Regions from separate parts of the Halomonas kalidii genome, predicted to be linked through region 2. Evidence: predicted binding sites of a transcription regulator. Region 2 holds the regulator's gene; each other region holds the start of a gene.
What was found. Region 2 encodes sigma-54, which starts transcription at its own class of promoters, with help from an activator protein. Its sites were predicted from a motif close to TGGCACNNNNNTTGCTNT; they were not measured.

Region 1: the regulator sigma-54 is predicted to act here: its motif matches at 3,091-3,108, upstream of speB (agmatinase).
Region 3: the regulator sigma-54 is predicted to act here: its motif matches at 2,135-2,152, upstream of glnL (nitrogen regulation protein NR(II)).
Region 4: the regulator sigma-54 is predicted to act here: its motif matches at 2,038-2,055, upstream of QLQ85_RS18960 (nitrate reductase).

The regions. Positions count from the first base shown of each region.
Region 1 is NZ_JASCQN010000032.1:281,809-286,408, reverse strand. It holds gene QLQ85_RS09740 (5-guanidino-2-oxopentanoate decarboxylase) at 1-549, opposite strand, end outside; gene QLQ85_RS09735 (YjiH family protein) at 628-2,010, opposite strand; gene speB (agmatinase) at 2,079-3,029, opposite strand; gene QLQ85_RS09725 (sigma-54 interaction domain-containing protein) at 3,243-4,600, shown strand, end outside.
Region 2 is NZ_JASCQN010000025.1:275,508-280,107, reverse strand. It holds gene lptC (LPS export ABC transporter periplasmic protein LptC) at 1-128, shown strand, start outside; gene lptA (lipopolysaccharide transport periplasmic protein LptA) at 125-652, shown strand; gene lptB (LPS export ABC transporter ATP-binding protein) at 661-1,386, shown strand; gene QLQ85_RS05925 (RNA polymerase factor sigma-54) at 1,537-2,952, shown strand; gene hpf (ribosome hibernation-promoting factor, HPF/YfiA family) at 3,054-3,362, shown strand; gene ptsN (PTS IIA-like nitrogen regulatory protein PtsN) at 3,369-3,839, shown strand; gene rapZ (RNase adapter RapZ) at 3,889-4,600, shown strand, end outside.
Region 3 is NZ_JASCQN010000029.1:15,710-20,309, forward strand. It holds gene ntrC (nitrogen regulation protein NR(I)) at 1-990, opposite strand, end outside; gene glnL (nitrogen regulation protein NR(II)) at 983-2,026, opposite strand; gene QLQ85_RS07345 (DUF4124 domain-containing protein) at 2,386-2,958, opposite strand; gene glnA (glutamate--ammonia ligase) at 3,154-4,560, opposite strand.
Region 4 is NZ_JASCQN010000051.1:506,927-511,526, reverse strand. It holds gene QLQ85_RS18960 (nitrate reductase) at 1-1,896, opposite strand, end outside; gene QLQ85_RS18955 (ANTAR domain-containing response regulator) at 2,312-2,911, shown strand; gene QLQ85_RS18950 (CmpA/NrtA family ABC transporter substrate-binding protein) at 2,938-3,975, shown strand; gene QLQ85_RS18945 (NAD(P)/FAD-dependent oxidoreductase) at 4,228-4,600, shown strand, end outside.

The DNA.
Region 1 (4,600 bases), on a different contig from region 2:
CCGGTACAGCCTCGGCGCCTGCCAAGTGGTGGGTGGGGGGGCCGGGGCGTCGAAGAGGTCGATGGGGATCTCGATGTGAACCGGCCCCGGACGCTGGCCCTGGAAGACGGCGAAGGCGCGGGCCAGCACCTCGGGCAGGGCAGCCGGGTCGAGCAGGGTGTGACTGAAGCGCGAGACCCCGGCCATCAGCTGCTGCTGGCTTGCCAGCTCATGCAGTCGGCCCTGGCCGCGCCCCAGGGTGTCGCGGCGGTTGACGCTGGAGATCACCAGCATGGGCACCGAGTCGGCCAGCGCCTGGCCCATGGCGGTGGCGATGTTGGTCATCCCGGGGCCGGTGATGATCAGGCAGACCCCGGGCCTGCCGGTGGCGCGGGCATAGCCGTCGGCCATGAAGCCGGCGCCCTGCTCGTGGCGCGGGGTGACGTGACGTAGCCCGCCGCCGGTGAGGCCGCGATAGAGCGCGACGGTGTGCACCCCGGGGATGCCGAAGACGGTATCCACGCCATAGGTATCGCGTAACAGGCGCAACAGCAACTGGGCACAAGTCATTGGTTAACCCCTTTGGGCTATGAGCGGCGGGCTGCGAACCACGAACTGCTCGAGGCTCGAAGCCCATTGCTCGCGGCATTAGAAGAAGAACGCATGGGCCATGAAGGCGATGATCGGCAGGGTGATGGCGGTGCGCAGCAGGAAGATCGCCACCAGCTCCCACAGCTTGATCGGAATCTTCGACTTGAGCAGCAGGGCGCCGATCTCCGACATGTAGATCAACTGGGTCAGCGACAGGCAGGCGATCACGAAGCGGGTCAGTTCGCTCTCGATGTTGGTCGCCAGTACCGCCGGCAGGAACATGTCGGCGAAGCCCACCAGGGTGGCCGGGGCGGCCGCCTCGGCCTCGGGAATGCGCAGCAGCTCGAGCACCGGCACCATGGGGTAGGAGAGCCAGGTGAACAGCGGCGTGAACTCGGCTAGTATCAGCGCCACGGTGCCGATGGCGAACACCAGCGGCAGCAGGGCGAGGAAGATGTCGGCGACGTTGAACAGGGCATTGCGTGCCAGCTCCCGGGGGCCCGGGGCCTTCTCGGCACGGCGTACCGCCTGCAGCAGGCTGTAGCGCAGCAGTCCCACCTCCTCGGTGCGCTTCTCGGCGAGCTGGCAACCCACCGGCTCGTAGTAGCTGTCGGGCTTGCGCGACAGCGGCGGCAGCCGCGGCACGATCACGGCGGCGATCAGGCCGGCCACCACCACGGTGAAGTAGAACTGGACGAACATGTGGTTGAGATCGACGAAGCTGGTGATCAACAGGCTGAAGGCGATCGACACGATGGAGAAGTTGGTGGCGATCACCGCGGCCTCGCGGCGATTGTAGAAGCCCGTCTCGTACTGCTGGGTGGTGATCAGCACACCGACGGTGCCCGAGCCCATCCAGGAGGCGGTGGCGTCGATGGCGCTGCGCCCCGGCAGGTTGAAGATGACCCGAAACGGCTTGCGCACCAGGCTGCCGATGAATTCCATGAAGCCGAACTCGACCAGGAAGGGCAGCAGCAGGGCGGCGAAGAAGAAGAAGGTCAGCAGCACCGGGGCCAGGTCATTGAGCATCACCCCGCCGGTGAAGGAGGCGGTGACGAACTCGGGGCCGACCTGGAAGAAGGTCATCAGCGCGAAGATGGCACCGAGCAGGCGCATGCCCAACCACACCGGGCCGACGTGGAACATGTCGCGCATCACGCCGTGCTCGGCCCAGGCCGGGCGGGCCACCTTGATATAGAGCGTCGCCACGACCGAAAGACAGAGCACGAATACCGCGATGGCCGGCAGGGCGCCGTCGAGCAGCGCCTTGAGGCCGTCGGCCATCAGGCCCATGCCGATGTTGATGGTGTCGCCGACCTGGAACGGGACCAGGAACAGGCTGACCCCGATCAGCGAGGGGATCAGGAACTTGAAGAGATCGCGGCGATGGAAGCCGCGGTCACGGGCGGCGTCGTTGCCGGTGGATTCGAGAGCGGACATAGGGGATACCCCACGGATTGTTGTCGTTGGCGATGGATCGATGCGATCGAGGACGACCGTCGGCGAGTTCAGTCGCGGTGCTGGACGCCGGGCAGGACGCAGAGCATCTCGTAGAGCAGGGTGGCGCCCATCAGCGCGGTGTTGCCGCTGGGATCGTAGGGTGGCGAGACCTCGACCAGGTCACCACCGACGATGTTCAGGCCGGTGGCGCCCCGCACGATCTCCAGGCCCTGGGCCGAGGTCAGGCCGCCCATCTCCACGGTGCCGGTACCGGGGGCCACCGAGGGATCGAGGCCGTCGATGTCGAAGGAGATGTAGACCGGGGTGTCGCCCATCTGCTCGCGGACTTCGGCCATCAGCGGGGCCAGCGACGTGTACCAGCACTGCTCGGCGGTCACCACGCGAAAGCCCTGTTGGCGACACCAGTCGAAGTCCTCGGCGGAATAGCCGGTGCCGCGCAGGCCGATCTGCACCACCTTGTTCCCGGCCAGCAGGCCTTCCTCCTGGGCGCGGCGGAAGGGCGTGCCATGCGCGATGGGTTCGCCGAACATCTGGTCGTTGACGTCGGCATGGGCGTCGATGTGGATCAGCCCCACGGGGCCGTGCGTTGCGGCGATGGCACGCAGGATCGGCAGGGTGATGGTGTGCTCGCCGCCGAGCGTGAGCGGGGTGCAGCCATGGCCGAGCACCTCGGCGTAGAAGGCGGTGATGATGTCGATGCTCTTCGGCAGATGAAAGGTATTGATCGGCACGTCGCCGATGTCGGCCACCTGCAGGCTGTCGAAGGGGGCCGCCCGGGTCGCCATGTTGTAGGGCCGCAGCATGCGCGACTCGTCGCGGATCTGGCGTGGCCCCAGCCGGGTGCCGGGGCGGTTGGAGGTGCCGATGTCCAGGGGCACGCCAATGAAGGCGGCATCCAGGCCCTCGGCGCTCGGTCGGGCGGGCAGGCGCATCATGGTGGCCGGGCCGCCGAAGCGGGGCATCTCGTTGCCGCCGAGGGGTTGGTTGTAGTGATGCATCGGGGTCTCCTCTGATATCGCCCTGTCGGGGTATGGGTGCTCGAAGACGAGTCCAGACTGCCGTGCATAGGGTGTGCCATATTTTAACCTGCCGATTTCATGGAGGTTTTTATCCAGGCGATGCGTTATTGCATCATTAGGCCCCGTTATGTGATGCAATGATGTATTGTTGATGCATAAGTGAATCGCCGGCGGGCCAGGAGGGGGAACCGGATGGACCATATCGACAGCCGTGTGCTCCAGACCATCATCGAGACGGCCAACGACCATTTCTTCATCGTCGATGGCAAGGGCCGGGTACTCGACGTGAGCCCGGGGGCCGCCGCGGTCTACGGCATGTCCCGGGAGGAGCTGACCCGGGCCACGGTGCAGGAGCTCGAGGCCCGGGGCGTGCTCAAGCCATCGATCAGCCTGGAGGTGCTGCGCACCGGGCGGCCGGTGCAACTGATGCAGGTGACCGGCACCGGGCGCCGGGTGATCGCCGAGGCACACCCGGTGTTCGTCGACGGCCGCATCGAGCGTATCGTCAGTCGCTCACGGGATCTCACCGACCTGCAACTGCTGCAGGACGAGTACGCCCTGCTGCAGAAGCGCTTCAGCGAGCATCTCAGGCGCAGTCATGCCGGAGCGGTCACCGATGACGGGGGGCTGGATGACGCCCTCGAGGCGCTCCAGGTGCGTAGCGGGGTGATGCGTGAGGTGGCGCTGTTGCTCAAGCGGGTGGCGCCGTCGGACGCCACGGTGCTGATGCTGGGGGAGTCCGGTGTCGGCAAGACCGCCTTTGCCCGCCAGCTGCATCGCTGGAGTCGACGTGGCGAGGGGCCCTTCGTCGAGGTCAACTGCGGTGCGATTCCCGAGAACCTCTTCGAGTCGGAGATGTTCGGCTACCAGCCCGGCGCCTTCAGCGGCGCGGCGCGGCAGGGCAAGGCGGGGCTGCTCGAGCAGGCCGAGGGGGGCACGCTGTTTCTCGACGAGATCGGCGAGCTGCCGCTGCTGATGCAGACCAAGCTGCTCAAGGTGATTCAGGATGGAACCGTCACTCGGCTCGGCGATACCCGGCCGCGGCGGGTGGACTTCCGACTGGTGGTCGCCACCAACCAGGACCTGGCGCGCAACGTGGAGGCGGGGCGCTTCCGGCTCGATCTCTACTATCGACTCAATGTGATTCCGGTGACGCTGCCACCACTGCGCGAGCGACGTGAGGACATTCCCGCCCTGGTGGAAAACTGCCTGGCGAGCCTCAACCGGCGCTACGGCCGGCAGAAGCTGCTGCACGCCGGCGCCTGGTCGGAACTGATGGGCAGCGACTGGCCGGGCAATGTGCGTGAGCTGGAGAACTGGTTGGAGCGGGCCTGGCTCTCGGCGCCCGGCGACATAATCGAGGCGCCGCCATGGCGTGCCGTGTCGACACCGGTCATGGGGCCGGGAGGGGGCGTCGATGGCGATGCAGCCGTAAAGCCGCCGGGGGTCGCCCCGGGCGAGTCGCTGCCGGATTACCTGTCCCGCGTCGAGCGTGAGGTGCTGGCGACATCATGCGGGGAGCTGGCCAGTACCTACGCCATCGCCGAGCG
Region 2 (4,600 bases):
CCCAGCGCATGCGCGGTGAGCGCTTCGACGCCTGGATCCATGACAATCGCGCCCGCCTGACCGACAATGTCCGCGGTCACCATCCGCCCGAGACGCTATCCCCCACCGACGAGGACCCCGAGCCATGACGCGACAGCCCCCTGCCTCCCTGCTGGCCCCGGCACTGCTCGGGTTGGCCCTCACGGTCCTGGTCGCTCCCTCGGCGCAGGCCCTGGAGGGCGACGCCAGCGCTCCCATCGAGGTGGAGGCGAACCAGCTCGATCTCGACGACCGCGCCGGCACCGCCGTCTATACCGGCGACGTGGACATCCGCCAGGGCAGCATGCAACTGACCGGTGACCGGGTCGAGATCCGCCGCAACGCGTCGGGCGAACTCTCTCACGCCATCGCCACCGGCGAACGCGCCTACATCGAGCAGCTGCCGGCACCTGACGAGCCACTCGTGCGCGGCTGGGGACGCACCATCGTCTATTACGTCGCCGAGCGGCGGGTGGAACTGATCGATCGCGCCGAGCTGCACCAGGGCGGCGACACCTTCGACGGCGGCTATCTCGAGTATTTCCTCGATCGGCGCGTGGTCCAGGCCCGCTCGGAGGCCGAGGGCGTCGAAGAGCGCCAGCGCATACGCATGACCCTGCAGCCCGAGCAATAAGGGACGACATGAAGACACTCCGCGCCAGCCATCTGGCCAAGAGCTACAAGCGCCGCCGCGTGGTGCAGGACATCAGCCTGGCCATCGGCCAAGGCAGCATCGTCGGCCTGCTCGGCCCCAATGGGGCCGGCAAGACCACCTCCTTCTACATGATCGTCGGGCTGGTTCGCGCCGATGCCGGCGAGGTCCACATCGACGACCTCGACCTGACGAAGGCCGCCATGCACGAACGAGCCCGGGCCGGTATCGGGTATCTGCCCCAGGAAGCCTCGATCTTCCGCAAGCTCTCGGTGGCCGACAACATCATGGCGATCCTCGAGACCCGCCAGGACCTCGACCGCACAGGGCGCAGGGCACGGCTCGAGCAGTTGCTCGAGGACTTCCATGTCACCCATATCCGCGACAACCTCGGCATGAGCCTCTCCGGCGGCGAGCGGCGCCGGGTGGAGATCGCCAGGGCGCTGGCCACGGAACCCGCCTTCATCCTCCTCGACGAACCCTTCGCCGGGGTCGACCCCATCTCGGTGGGCGAGATCAAGGCCATCATCCGTCAGCTCAAGGCCCGTGATATCGGCGTCCTGATCACCGACCACAACGTGCGCGAGACCCTCGATATCTGCGATACCGCCTACATCGTCGGCGACGGCCAGATCATCGCCGAGGGCGATGCCGAGGCGATCCTGGCCAACCAGCGGGTGCGTGAAGTGTACCTCGGCGAAGACTTCCGCCTCTGACCACATCTACCGCAACTTACTGATATAAAGGCTATTGCAGCATGGCGGCATGAAAATTGCCGATGGCATGCTTATTGCTAATAAAAGACTTGCAACGCGCCGGGCAGCGGACTAGGGTGGGGGTTTTCGGCGAATGAGCACACACCTCTCATGGCCATGAAAGCATCCCTGCAACTGCGTGTCGGCACCCAGCTGACCATGACGCCTCAACTGCAGCAGGCCATCGCCCTGCTGCAGCTCTCCACCCTGGACCTGCGCCAGGAGATTCAGCAGGCCCTGGAGTCGAACCCCATGCTGGAGCTCGATGACGGCTTCGGCGAACAGGCAGCGAGCGAGCCTGCCGATGACGACTGGGCCAGCGAGATCCCCAGCGAACTCTCGGTCGACAGCGACTGGTCGGACACCTACCAGGATCTGGGCGCCTCTCCCGCCGGCAGCGGCGAGGGCCCAGACTTCGAGCGCCAGGCCTCGGGCCAGAGCCTGCAGGACCACCTCGCCTGGCAGTTGGCCATGACCGACCTGGACGAACGTCAGCGACACATCGCCGAGAGCCTGATCGATGCCGTGAACGGCGCCGGCTACCTGGCCCAGCCGCTCGACGAATTGCGTGACGGGCTCAAGAACCAGGGGCTCGAGGGACTCAAGAGTCGCGAGGTGGAGCAGGTATTGCTGCGCCTGCAGCAGTTCGAGCCGACCGGCATCTTCGCCCGGGACCTGCGCGAATGCCTGATGCTGCAACTCGCCGCCCTGCCCGACGACACCCCGTTGCTGCCCCAGGCCCGGCGCCTGGTGCGCCAGTTTCTCGAAGCGCTGGCCGGTGACGACCGCCGCCTGCTCAAGCGCCGACTCGGCCTCGATGACGATGCCCTCGACGAGGTGATCGCCCTGGTGCGCTCACTGGACCCGAGGCCGGGCAGTCGCTATTCGGAATCCGACAACGACTACGTCATTCCCGACCTGGTCGCCCGTCACGACAACCGCGGCTGGCAGGTGGAGCTCAACCCCGAGGCCCTGCCACGGCTACGCATCCAACCCGACTATGCGGCACTGATTCGCCGCGCCGACAAGAGCCAGGACAACCAGTTCCTCAAGAATCACCTGCAGGAGGCCCGCTGGTTGATGAAGAGCCTCTCCAGCCGCAACGACACCCTGCTGCGGGTAGGACGCGAGATCATGGCGCGCCAGCTCGACTTCCTCGAGCAGGGCGAGGAGGCGATGCGGCCATTGATACTGGCCGATATCGCCCAGGCCGTGGAGATGCACGAATCGACCATCTCGCGAGTCACCACCCAGAAGTTCATCCACACCCCCCGCGGCGTCTTCGAGCTGAAGTATTTCTTCTCCAGCCAGGTCGGCAACGGGGATGGCGACGCTCACTCGAGCACCGCGATCCGCGCCCGCATCCGCAAGCTGATCCAGGAGGAGCCGCCACGCAAGCCGCTCTCCGACAGCAAGCTGGTGACGCTGCTCGAGGAGGCCGGCATCAGCGTCGCGCGGCGGACCGTGGCCAAGTATCGGGAGGCCATGGGCATCGCCTCCTCCAGCGAGCGCAAGCGGCTAAGGTGAGTGAGCGCCAGTCGCCGCTGGCATCGCCCTCAGCAGGGGGTTTGCAGGGCAGGAAAAAGGGTTACAATCGAGGCACCAATCGAAGGACGAAGGAGCGTGTCATGCAAGTCAACATCACCGGCCATCATGTGGAACTGACCGACGCCCTGCGTGACTATGTGAACGAAAAGCTCACTCGCGTGGAACGCCACTACGACAACATCACCACCGTGCAGGTAACGCTCTCCGTCGAGAAGGAACGCCAGCAGGCCGCCTGCACCCTGCATGCCGCCGGTGCCGATCTGCACGCCGAGGCCATGGACGGTGACATGTACGCCGCCATCGATGCGCTCGCCGACAAGCTGGACCGCCAGTTGGTCAAGCACAAGGAGAAGGTCCAGGCCCGCGCCCAGGGCGCCGGTGCCCGCTGATCCATCATGACACTCGAAGCCATCCTGCCCCCCGAGCGCACCCTGTTCGGCGTGCCCGGGGGAAGCAAGAAGCGGGTACTGGAATTCTTCAGCACCTTCATCGCACAGAACACACCGAGCCTCGACAGCCAGGAAGTCTTCGGCCGCCTGATCGGCCGTGAGCGGCTGGGCAGCACGGGTATCGGCAACGGCGTCGCCATTCCCCATGCCCGCGACCCGCACTGCAAGGCTCCCCTTGCCGGCTTCCTGAAGCTGGCCGAGCCGATCGACTTCGACGCCATCGATGGCGAGCCGGTTGACCTGATCTTCGTGCTGCTGGTACCGGAAGAGGCCGACGATGCCCACCTCGCGCTGCTGGCCCAGGTCGCGGGCGTGATGAACGATGCCGAGACCCGCGGCCGGCTGCGCAAGAGCGCGAGCCAGCGCGAGCTCCATGAGCGACTCATCGAGGCGATCCGACGACAGTCCTCGGGCTGATCGTCGCTCACCGGGCCACCCGGCCAGTCACACGACCAGGAGACCCGCCATGCAGCTCGTGATCATCAGCGGCCGATCCGGCTCCGGCAAGTCGATCGCACTGCAGGCCCTCGAGGACCTCGGCTACTACGCCATCGACAACCTGCCGGCCATGCTGCTCGGCCCGCTGGTGGACGAACTCAGCAGCGATCACTCGCCCCACACCTCGATCGCGGTGAGCATCGATGCGCGCAACCTGCCCCATGCACTGGAGCGCTTTCCCACCCTGCTGGAGGAAGTGCGCGCGCGCGGAATCGACGGCCAGGTGATCTACCTCACCACCGATGCCCGCATCCTGCTCGAGCGCTACTCGGCCACCCGCCGCCGTCACCCGCTGACACGGGACAGCGACATGACCCTGGCCGAGGCCATCGATTCCGAGGAGACGGCGCTCGCCGAGATTCGCGACCTGGCCGACCTGGTGATCGATACCTCGCGACTCTCGGTGCACGAGTTGCGTCGGCGAATCAGCGACCAGGTGGCCAACCACCGGACCGACCAGTTGACCCTGACGGTGGAGTCCTTCGGCTTCAAGCGCGGCGTGCCGCTCGATGCCGACATCGTCTTCGACGCCCGCTGCCTGCCGAACCCCTATTGGGACCCCCGACTGCGGCCGTACACCGGCCGCGACGCCGCGGTCATCGAGTTCCTCGACGGCTACCCCATCGTCGGCGAGATGCATGACGATATCCTGGCCTGGGTGGAGCGCTGGCTGCCCGCCT
Region 3 (4,600 bases), on a different contig from region 2:
GGCCGCCTCGGCCAGGAAGTGGCGTGCCAGCCGCGGGATGTCCTCGCGCCGCTCGGCCAGCTTCGGCAGGTGCACCCGGATCACGTTGAGGCGGTGAAAGAGGTCCTCGCGGAAGCGACCATCGTCCACCAGCGTCTCCAGGTTCTGGTGGGTGGCGGCGATGATCCGCACATCCACCTTCACCGGGGTGTGGCCACCGACCCGATAGAATTCGCCGTCGGCCAGCACCCGCAGCAGCCGGGTCTGGGTCTCGGCGGGCATGTCGCCGATCTCGTCGAGGAACAGGGTGCCGCCGTTGGCCTGCTCGAAGCGCCCCTGGCGGCTTGCCGTGGCACCGGTGAAGGCGCCCTTCTCGTGGCCGAACAGTTCGGACTCGATCAGGTCCCGGGGAATCGCCGCCATGTTCAGGGCGATGAAGGGCTGACCGGCGCGAGGGCTGTGCTGGTGCAGGGCGCGCGCGACGCGCTCCTTGCCGGTCCCCGACTCGCCGTTGATCAGCACCGTGATGTGCGAGTGCGACAGCCGGCCGATGGCGCGGAACACCTCCTGCATCGCCGGCGCCTCGCCGATGATCTCGGCATCGAGCCCCTCGGGCACGCTCACCGGGCGCTTGCGTTCGCGGGCATGGGCCACGGCGCGGCGCACCAGGGCCAGCGCCTCGTCGACATCGAAGGGCTTGGGCAGGTACTCGAAGGCGCCGCCCTGGTAGGAGGCGACGGCACTCTCGAGGTCGGAATGGGCGGTCATCACGATGACCGGCAGGTCGGGATGGGCCTCGCGCACCCGCGACATCAGGTCCAGGCCGTCGATGCCCGGCATGCGGATATCGGTGACCAGCACGTCGGGGGGATCGTCGAGCAGGCGGCCGAGGGCGGTATCGGCGCGCTCGATGCACTCGACCTCCAGGTCGGGCTGGGCCAGGGCGCGCTCCAGTACCCAGCGAATGGCGCGATCGTCATCGACGATCACGACACGTGCGACATCAGTCATGGCGCTTCTCCAGCGGAATCAGCAATCGGAATTCGGTATGGCCGGGCGAGGAGTCGCACTCGATCAACCCCTGGTGCTGGTGCAGGATCGACTGGGCGATGGACAGCCCCAGGCCACTGCCGTCGGCCCGTCCCGAGACCATCGGGTAGAACAGCGTCTCGTGCAGCGCCTCGGGAATCCCGGGGCCGTTGTCGATGATCGCCACTTCGCAGACCAGCCGGTGGCGTTCGGCGCCCAGGGTGAACTGGCGGCGAGCCCGGGTCCGCAACACCAGCCGTGGCTCGGCGATACCGGCCTCGGTCATCGCCTCCACGGCGTTGCGGGCCACGTTGAGCACCGCCTGGATCATCTGTGCCTCGTCGCCGGCGAGATCGGGCAGGCTGGGGTCGTAGTCGCGCTCGATCTGCACCCCGGGCTGCTCGACGATCAGCAGCGAACGCACTCGCTCCAGCACCTTGTGGATGTTCAGCGGCTCATGGCGGGTCATCCGGTTGGGGCCCAGCATGGAGTCGACCAGGTCGCGCAGGCGGTCGACCTCCTCGACGATGATATGGGTGAACTCCCTGAGCCCGGGATCGTCGAGGTCACGCTCGAGCAGCTGGGCGGCGCCGCGGATGCCGCCGAGGGGGTTCTTGACCTCGTGGGCCAGCCCGCGGGCCAGCACCTTGATGGTCTCCTGGCGGGTCTGCAGGGCCTCCTCCCGGGAGATGCGCATCAACCGGTCACGCGGCTCGATCTCCAGCAGCAGCTCGTCGGCGCTGAGCGGCGTGACCGTGTAGTCCACCGTGAGCACCTCGCCCCCGACCACCAGCCGCGCCTCACGCTGGGTGAAGGGGTGAAACTCGTCGCGGGCCTTGCCCAGCACCTCGCCGATTCCCTCCTCGCTGCCCACCACGCTGGTGAACTCGATGCCCTCGACCCGGCTCAGGCTGACGGCCAGCAGGGCCTCGGCCGAGGGGTTCATCCAGCACAGGCGCAACTGGCCATCCAGCAACAACACGGCCGTGGTCAGGTGCTCCATCAAGCGTTGATACATCGGGCCTTCTCGAATCATGGCGTTGTCCCGCTCACCGTCCATGGAATGGCAGTGACCCTTCGACTCCCACCGCCCCGTCCGGACATGGCAGGGCGTGTTGCCAATAGCACTGCAAGAAGCGCGCCAGCACCAGAAAGGGCGCCCTGGCGCCGTTTCGGTGCCCTGACGCACCCCCTTGGTGCACCACAATAGTGCATAGAACCAGGCGGCGCACGAAAGCAGGCCAGCTTGCCACCCCGCTGCACCAGTAGCGGGAATGCAGGCTCGGGACAAGCGACGACCCTGTCGTCACGGGACACGTCACGACAGGGCCTCGGGCTGCCGTCCGGGCACAACGACCGTGCCCGGCGAAGGGGCGGCTAATTGGGGCGGTTGGGGTTCTGGGGCAGGTTGACGCTGGCCCGCTGCACGTAGAGGGTCACCGGCGAGGTGCGATGGCGGACTTCGCCACCGGCATCGAGCAGTTCGGCCTGCAGCTGATGCTCACCGCGGTCCAGGTTGGTGAGCATGAAGGCGCGGGTGTGCATCGCCGACTGACTGACCTGGCCATTCAGCAGCAGACGCACGCGGTGATCCTCGCGCAGCTCGGGTACGATATCGAGCTCGACCTCGACATTGCCGGCATGGCCGGTGGGCAGCGTCTCCTCATGGGCCGGCGCGAGGATCCGGAAGCTGTCGTAGGGCATGAAGGGCTGCCCCGGCGAGGCCGTCGCGGCACGGCTGCCGTCGACCCGCGGCACGGCCCGCTCCTGGCGCACCTCGCGGGAGGGCACCACGGTGAGCGGCGTCAGTTCGACCTCCTCTCCGCCGCGTTCGGGATTGTCGGTGAAGGTCACGTTGCCCTGGGCATCGGTGGTGCGATAGACGGTCTGGGCCTGGGCCGCAAGGCCCACCGCGAGCCCGAGCGCCAATACCACGAGTACCTTGTTCATGCCTCTCCCCCCGCGTCGATGCCGATGACTTCCGGGGACACCGGCCTTGTCGCTCATCTGGTGTCGCCCCTGCTGCTTCTTGGATAGTGTACGAAAGAAAGGGGTTCCGCCATGGCGGAACCCCTTTACGGTCAATGCATCAGGCGTCGTCGCACCGTCCGGCCCCGCAGGGCCGGACGGTCGGCACACGCCGTATCAGCAGCTGTAGTACATGTCGAACTCGACCGGATGGGTGGACATGCGGATGCGCTCCACGTCTTCCATCTTCAGTTCGATGTAGGCATCGATCATGTCGTCGGTGAAGACGCTACCCTCGGTGAGGAAGGCACGATCGGCGTCCAGCGCCTCCAGGGCCTGATCCAGGCTGTTGGCCACGGTCGGCACGGCCTTGCCCTCTTCCGGCGGCAGGTCATAGAGGTTCTTGTCCATGGCATCGCCAGGATGGATCTTGTTCTTGATGCCATCGATGCCGGCCATCAGCATCGCCGCGAAGCACAGGTAGGGGTTGGCGGTCGGGTCCGGGAAGCGGCACTCGACGCGCTTGCCCTTGGGGCTGGCGGTGTAGGGAATGCGGATGGAAGCGGAACGGTTGCGGGCGCTGTAGGCCAGCATCACCGGCGCCTCGAAACCCGGCACCAGACGCTTGTAGGAGTTGGTGGAGGCGTTGGTGAAGGCGTTCAGGGCGCGGGCGTGCTTGATGATGCCACCGATGTAGTAGAGCGCCATCTCGGAGAGCCCGGCGTACTCGTCACCGGCGAACTGGTTGACGCCGTCCTTCCAGAACGACTGGTGGACGTGCATGCCGCTGCCGTTGTCGCCGACCAGCGGCTTGGGCATGAAGGTGGCGGTCTTGCCATAGGCGTGCGCCACGTTGTGCACGACGTACTTCATCTCCTGAAGCTCGTCGGCCTTCTTCACCAGGGTGTTGAACTTGACGCCGATCTCGTTCTGGCCGGCGTTGGCCACCTCGTGGTGGTGCACCTCGACGCTCTGGCCGATGGCCTCCAGGGTGTTGCACATGGCGCCGCGGATGTCGTGGAAGCTGTCCACCGGGGGCACCGGGAAGTAGCCACCCTTGACCCGCGGGCGGTGCGCCAGGTTGCCGCCCTCGACCTGGCGGTCGGTGGCCCAGGCGCCCTCTTCGGAGGAGATCTTGTACATGGCGCCTTCGATGTCGGCCTTCCAGTGCACCTCGTCGAAGATGAAGAACTCGGGCTCCGGGCCGAAGAAGGCGGTATCGCCCAGGCCGCTGGACTGCAGGTAGGCCTCGGCACGCTTGGCGATGGAACGCGGGTCACGCTCGTAGCCCTGCATGGTCGCCGGCTCGATGATGTCACAGCGCAGCACCAGGGTGGCATCTTCGGTGAAGGGGTCGAGGAAGGCGGTACCGTCTTCCGGGCGCAGGATCATGTCCGACTCGTTGATTCCCTTCCAGCCGGAGATGGAAGAGCCGTCGAACATCTGCCCGTTCTCGAAGAACTCCTCGTCGACGTCACGGGTCGGAATGGTGACGTGCTGCTCCTTGCCTTTGGTGTCGGTGAAGCGCAGGTCGACCCACTTGACGTCATGTTCTTCGATCAGGGCGAGAGTCTTGGCAGACATGTTGTCCTCCACTGTGAGCTTGGCTCGAGATGTTGGGATG
Region 4 (4,600 bases), on a different contig from region 2:
GGCCTCGGCATCGCCGGGCTCCACCTCGATGAAGGGCTCGGCGCGATGGTTCATCAGCCGTGGCGCACGGCCGGTGCGGGTCATGGTGTGCCACTGGTCGCGCACCCGGCCGGTATTGAGGCGCAGCGGCCGAGTCCCGCTCAGCGTTTGCCGCGGCCCATGCGGGCGCACCGGAATCAGCCGGGCCAGGCCATCCGGGGTGGCGAAACGGCCATCCTCGAACAGCCGGGCGGTGCCGTGGGGGACATCGGCGGTCACCGGCCACTGGATCGGCGCCAGGGCGTCATAGGCCGCCCGGTCGAGCCCGGCCAGTCCGGAGATATCGAACAGCCGCGCGGAGTCGGTGCCGGCCTGGTTCTCGAACCCCGACAGCCGGGCATGCTCGTCGAAGATCTCGCCCGGGTGCTCATAGGCGAAGGCCTCGCCGAACCCGAGTCGGCGGGCCACCTGGGTGATGATCCACCAGTCGTGACGTGCCTCCCCCGGCGGCGGCAGGATGCCGCGCTGCCGGGAGATGCGCCGCTCGGAGTTGGTCACGGTGCCGTCCTTCTCCGACCAGCCCGAGGCCGGCAGCACGATGTCGGCGTAGGGCAGCAGGTCGGTATCGGCCACGCACTCGGAGACGATCACCAGCGGACACTTCGCCAGGGCCCGGCGCACCCGGTGAACGTCGGGCAGACTGACCGCCGGGTTGGTGGCCATGATCCATACCGCCCGCACCTCGCCTCGTTCGATCGCCTCGAACAGCTCCAGCGCCTTGTGGCCCGGCCCGTCCGGCACATCCGGCGCCAGGTGCTGCGTGGCCCAGAAGCGGGTGACGCGGTCGATGGCCCCGGGACTGTGGTAGTCCATGTGAGCCGCCAACTGGTTGGCCAATCCGCCCACCTCGCGGCCCCCCATGGCGTTGGGTTGGCCGGTGATCGAGAAGGGCCCGGCGCCCGGCAACCCGATCTTGCCGCCGGCCAGGTGGCAGTTGATGATGGCATTGCACTTGTCGGTACCGCTGGAGGACTGGTTGATTCCCTGGGAGTAGAGGGTCACCACGTGCAGTTGGCTGGCGAACCAGTAGAAGAAGGTCTCGAGGCGTTCCGGGTCGACATCGCAGTCGGCGGCGATGGCCTCCACCGCGCCGTCGCCCTCCCGGGCCGTGGCCAGGGCGTCATCGAAGCCGGTGGTGTGCTTCTCGAGATAGACGCGGTCCAGCCTGCCCTTGTCGGCCATCCAGGCCAGCAGGCCGTTGAACAGCCGGGCGTCGCTGCCGGGCTTGAGGCCCAGGTAGAGGTCGGCGATCTCGCAGGTGTCCGTCACCCGGGGATCGATCACCACCACCCGCATCAGAGGGTTGCGACTCTTGGCGGTGCGCAGGCGCTGGTAGAGCACCGGGTGGTTCCAGGCCAGGTTCGAGCCGACCAGCACCACCAGCTCGGCCTCCTCGATGTCCTCGTAGTTGCAGGGCACCGCATCGGCCCCCAGGGAGCGCTTGTAGGCGGCGACCGCCGAGGCCATGCAGAGCCGCGAGTTGGTATCCAGGTGTGGCGTACCGAGAAAGCCCTTGAACAGCTTGTTGGCGACATAGTAGTCCTCGGTGAGCAGTTGCCCCGAGAGATAGGCCGCCACCGCCCCCTTGCCGTGGTCGCGGCGAGTCGCCTGCAGTCGATCGGCCACGGCGTCGAGTGCCGTCTCCCAGTCGACCTCGGCACCGTCGACCCGCGGGCGGGTCAGTCGGCCGTGGTCTCCCAGGGTCTCGTGCAGTGCCGAGCCCTTGACGCACAGCCGCCCGAAGTTGGCCGGGTGATCGGCATCGCCGTCCACCCCGGTGATCCGGTCGTTCTCCACGCAGGCCAGCACGCCACAGCCGACGCCGCAGTAGGGGCAGGTGGTTCGGGCCTGATGCATGACGATCTCCTGTCGCGGTAGGTCTGGAAACGGCGACGCCCGCCAACACCCCCCTGAGCAGGGGACCGTTGGCGGGCGTCGTTGCCTGGTCGGAGAGCCGGCATGGCTCTCCTTACCGTGTGATCAGCTAGTGCCACCCCTCAAGCAACACACATGCCATGCTGTAATTTCTGCTGTCACTCCAAAGACCTGAGGCTCCCTCGCCCCCCCTGCCGGGAACCTTGGCTCTCGCCCACCGCACCAATGACTATCATGACCGGCCACACCATGCACCACCCTGGTGCCGACAGCCCTCGACACGACGGCCACGCTTCCCTCCCACCCGCCCGGGACTGGCGTCCCGCCTCGAGGTAGCGGTAACTGGAATGCATCTTGCAGTGCAGTAAACGCACGCAACACGACGAGCGACACAGCCATGCCACCACCCCTGAACATCCTGCTGATCGACGACGAGGTCGTGCGCGCCGCCATGGTCGAGGAGGCCCTCACCAGCGAGGGTCATACGGTCATCTGCCATCTGCAGAGCCCGGCGAGCCTCAACGAGATGGTCGCCCGCCACCAGCCCGACGTGGTGATCATCGACATGGAATCGCCCGATCGCGACACCCTGGAGAGCATGGCCCTGCTCAATCGCGAGAACCCGCGTCCGGTGGTGTTCTTCGCCGACCAGCACGACCCCGATACCATGCAGGCGGCACTGCAGTCGGGCGTCAGCGCCTACGTGGTCGATGGCCTGGTGCCCGGCCGGGTCAAGGCCATCATCGAGGTCGCCATCGCCCGTTTCGATGCCTTCCAGTCCATGCGCCAGGAGCTCGACCAGGCGCGTAACCAGTTGGCCGACCGCAAACGCATCGAACGCGCCAAGGGCCTGCTGATGAAGCACCAGGACTGCGACGAGGAGCAGGCCTATCGCATGCTGCGCAAGCTGGCCATGGATCGCGGCCAACGACTGGCCGAGGTCGCCGACAGCGTCATCGACATTCTCGAACGCCTGAACCCTCGATCACCCGAGTAGGGGCCCCTGTCATGAACGAGACAGCCATGAGCACGACGGCCATGCCGCCATCCCCCGAACTGGAACGCCTGACCCTGGGCTTCATTCCCCTGCTGGATGCCGCCCTGCTGATCATCGCCCGGGAGCGGGGGTTCTTCGCCGAGCAGGGCCTCGAGGTCTCGCTGTCGCGGGAGAACGCCTGGTCGACGCTGCGTGACAAGGTCGCCGCCGGCCTGCTCGATGGCGCCCAGATGCTGGCGCCACTACCGCTGGCCATGAGCCTGGGACTGGGCCGGGCGCCCTGCGATGCCCGGGCACCGATCATCCTGAGCCGCAACGGCAATACCCTCACGCTCTCCGAGACGCTCTGCCGCGACAGCGGCGCGGCACTCGGTGAGGATCCCGCGATGGGCGCACGCGCGCTGGGCGACTGGCTGCGCCGGCAAGCGGGCGAACGTCGCCCCCGCCTGGCCATGGTCTATCCCTTCTCCTGCCAGCACTATCTGCTGCGCGAGTGGCTCTCGCTGGCGGGCATCGACGCCGAGCGAGAGGTGGAGCTCATCGCCCTGCCGCCCCCCCGCATGGTGGAAGCCCTGCAGGAGGGGCGCATCGACGGCTTCTGCGCCGGCGAGCCCTGGGGGACCCTGGCCCGCCACCGCGGCGCGGGGCGGCTGGTCGCCACCGGCGCCCAGTTGTGGCCCGACCATCCGGAGAAGGTGCTCGGCGTGACCGGCTCCTGGGCGCGGCGCTACCCGGCCACCCAGGCGGCGCTGATCCGCGCCCTGGAGCGGGCGAGCACCTGGCTCGCCGAATCCCCCGAGCATGGGCGCCGGGCACGGGACTGGCTCGCCCTGCCGCCCTATCTCGACCGCTCGATCTGCCACCTCGACGGCCTGGGGCTGGACAGGGCGCCGATTCACCAGCGCCTCCACGGCGAGGGTGTGCTCCGCCCCTCCCCCGCGACAGCGGGCCGCTTCGCCGAGCACATCGGCCGGCACATGCGCGACCACGGCCGCACGCTCGATCTGCACACCCTGGAGGAGTGCTACAGCCCTGTGCATTTCGATGCGGCCACGCACCACTGATGTGCAACAGCACGCCTGACCAGGCTGGCATTGGCACACCAGCCCGCTCACAACCACATGAATTAACTTAAAAAAACTGAGCTTCCTGGCATTCTGGCCGGATTCTTGACTGAGTAACGGCACCAGGCGATCAATGGCGATCGCACGCCATATCATGACGAAGACGTCTCTGCGCACTCCCCGAAGGGAGGCGGCGCCGAGGCGTCTTTTTCGTTTCATCATTTCTGCATCAAAGAAGAGAGGTGTCAGGACATGCGTCATCGACATCCCGACTCCCCGGCGACCGAGCACCTGGTGATCGTTGGTAACGGCATGGCCGGCCACCGGCTGGTCGAGACGCTGCTCAAGCGCGACGACCGCCCCGCCCGCATCACCGTGATCGGCGAGGAGCGGGTAGCGGCCTACAACCGCATCCTGCTCTCGCCGCTGCTCGCCGGTGAAATGACCCGCGATGCCCTGACCCTGCGCGAGGCCGACTGGTACGCCGAGCAGGGCGTGGAGCTGATCCTCGGCGAGCGTGTGGCGACCCTCGACGGCGAGGCACGCCGCCTCACCACCGATGCCGGTCGCACCCTCGGTTACGACCGCCTGGTACTGGCCACCGGCTCGCGCCCGGCCATGCCGC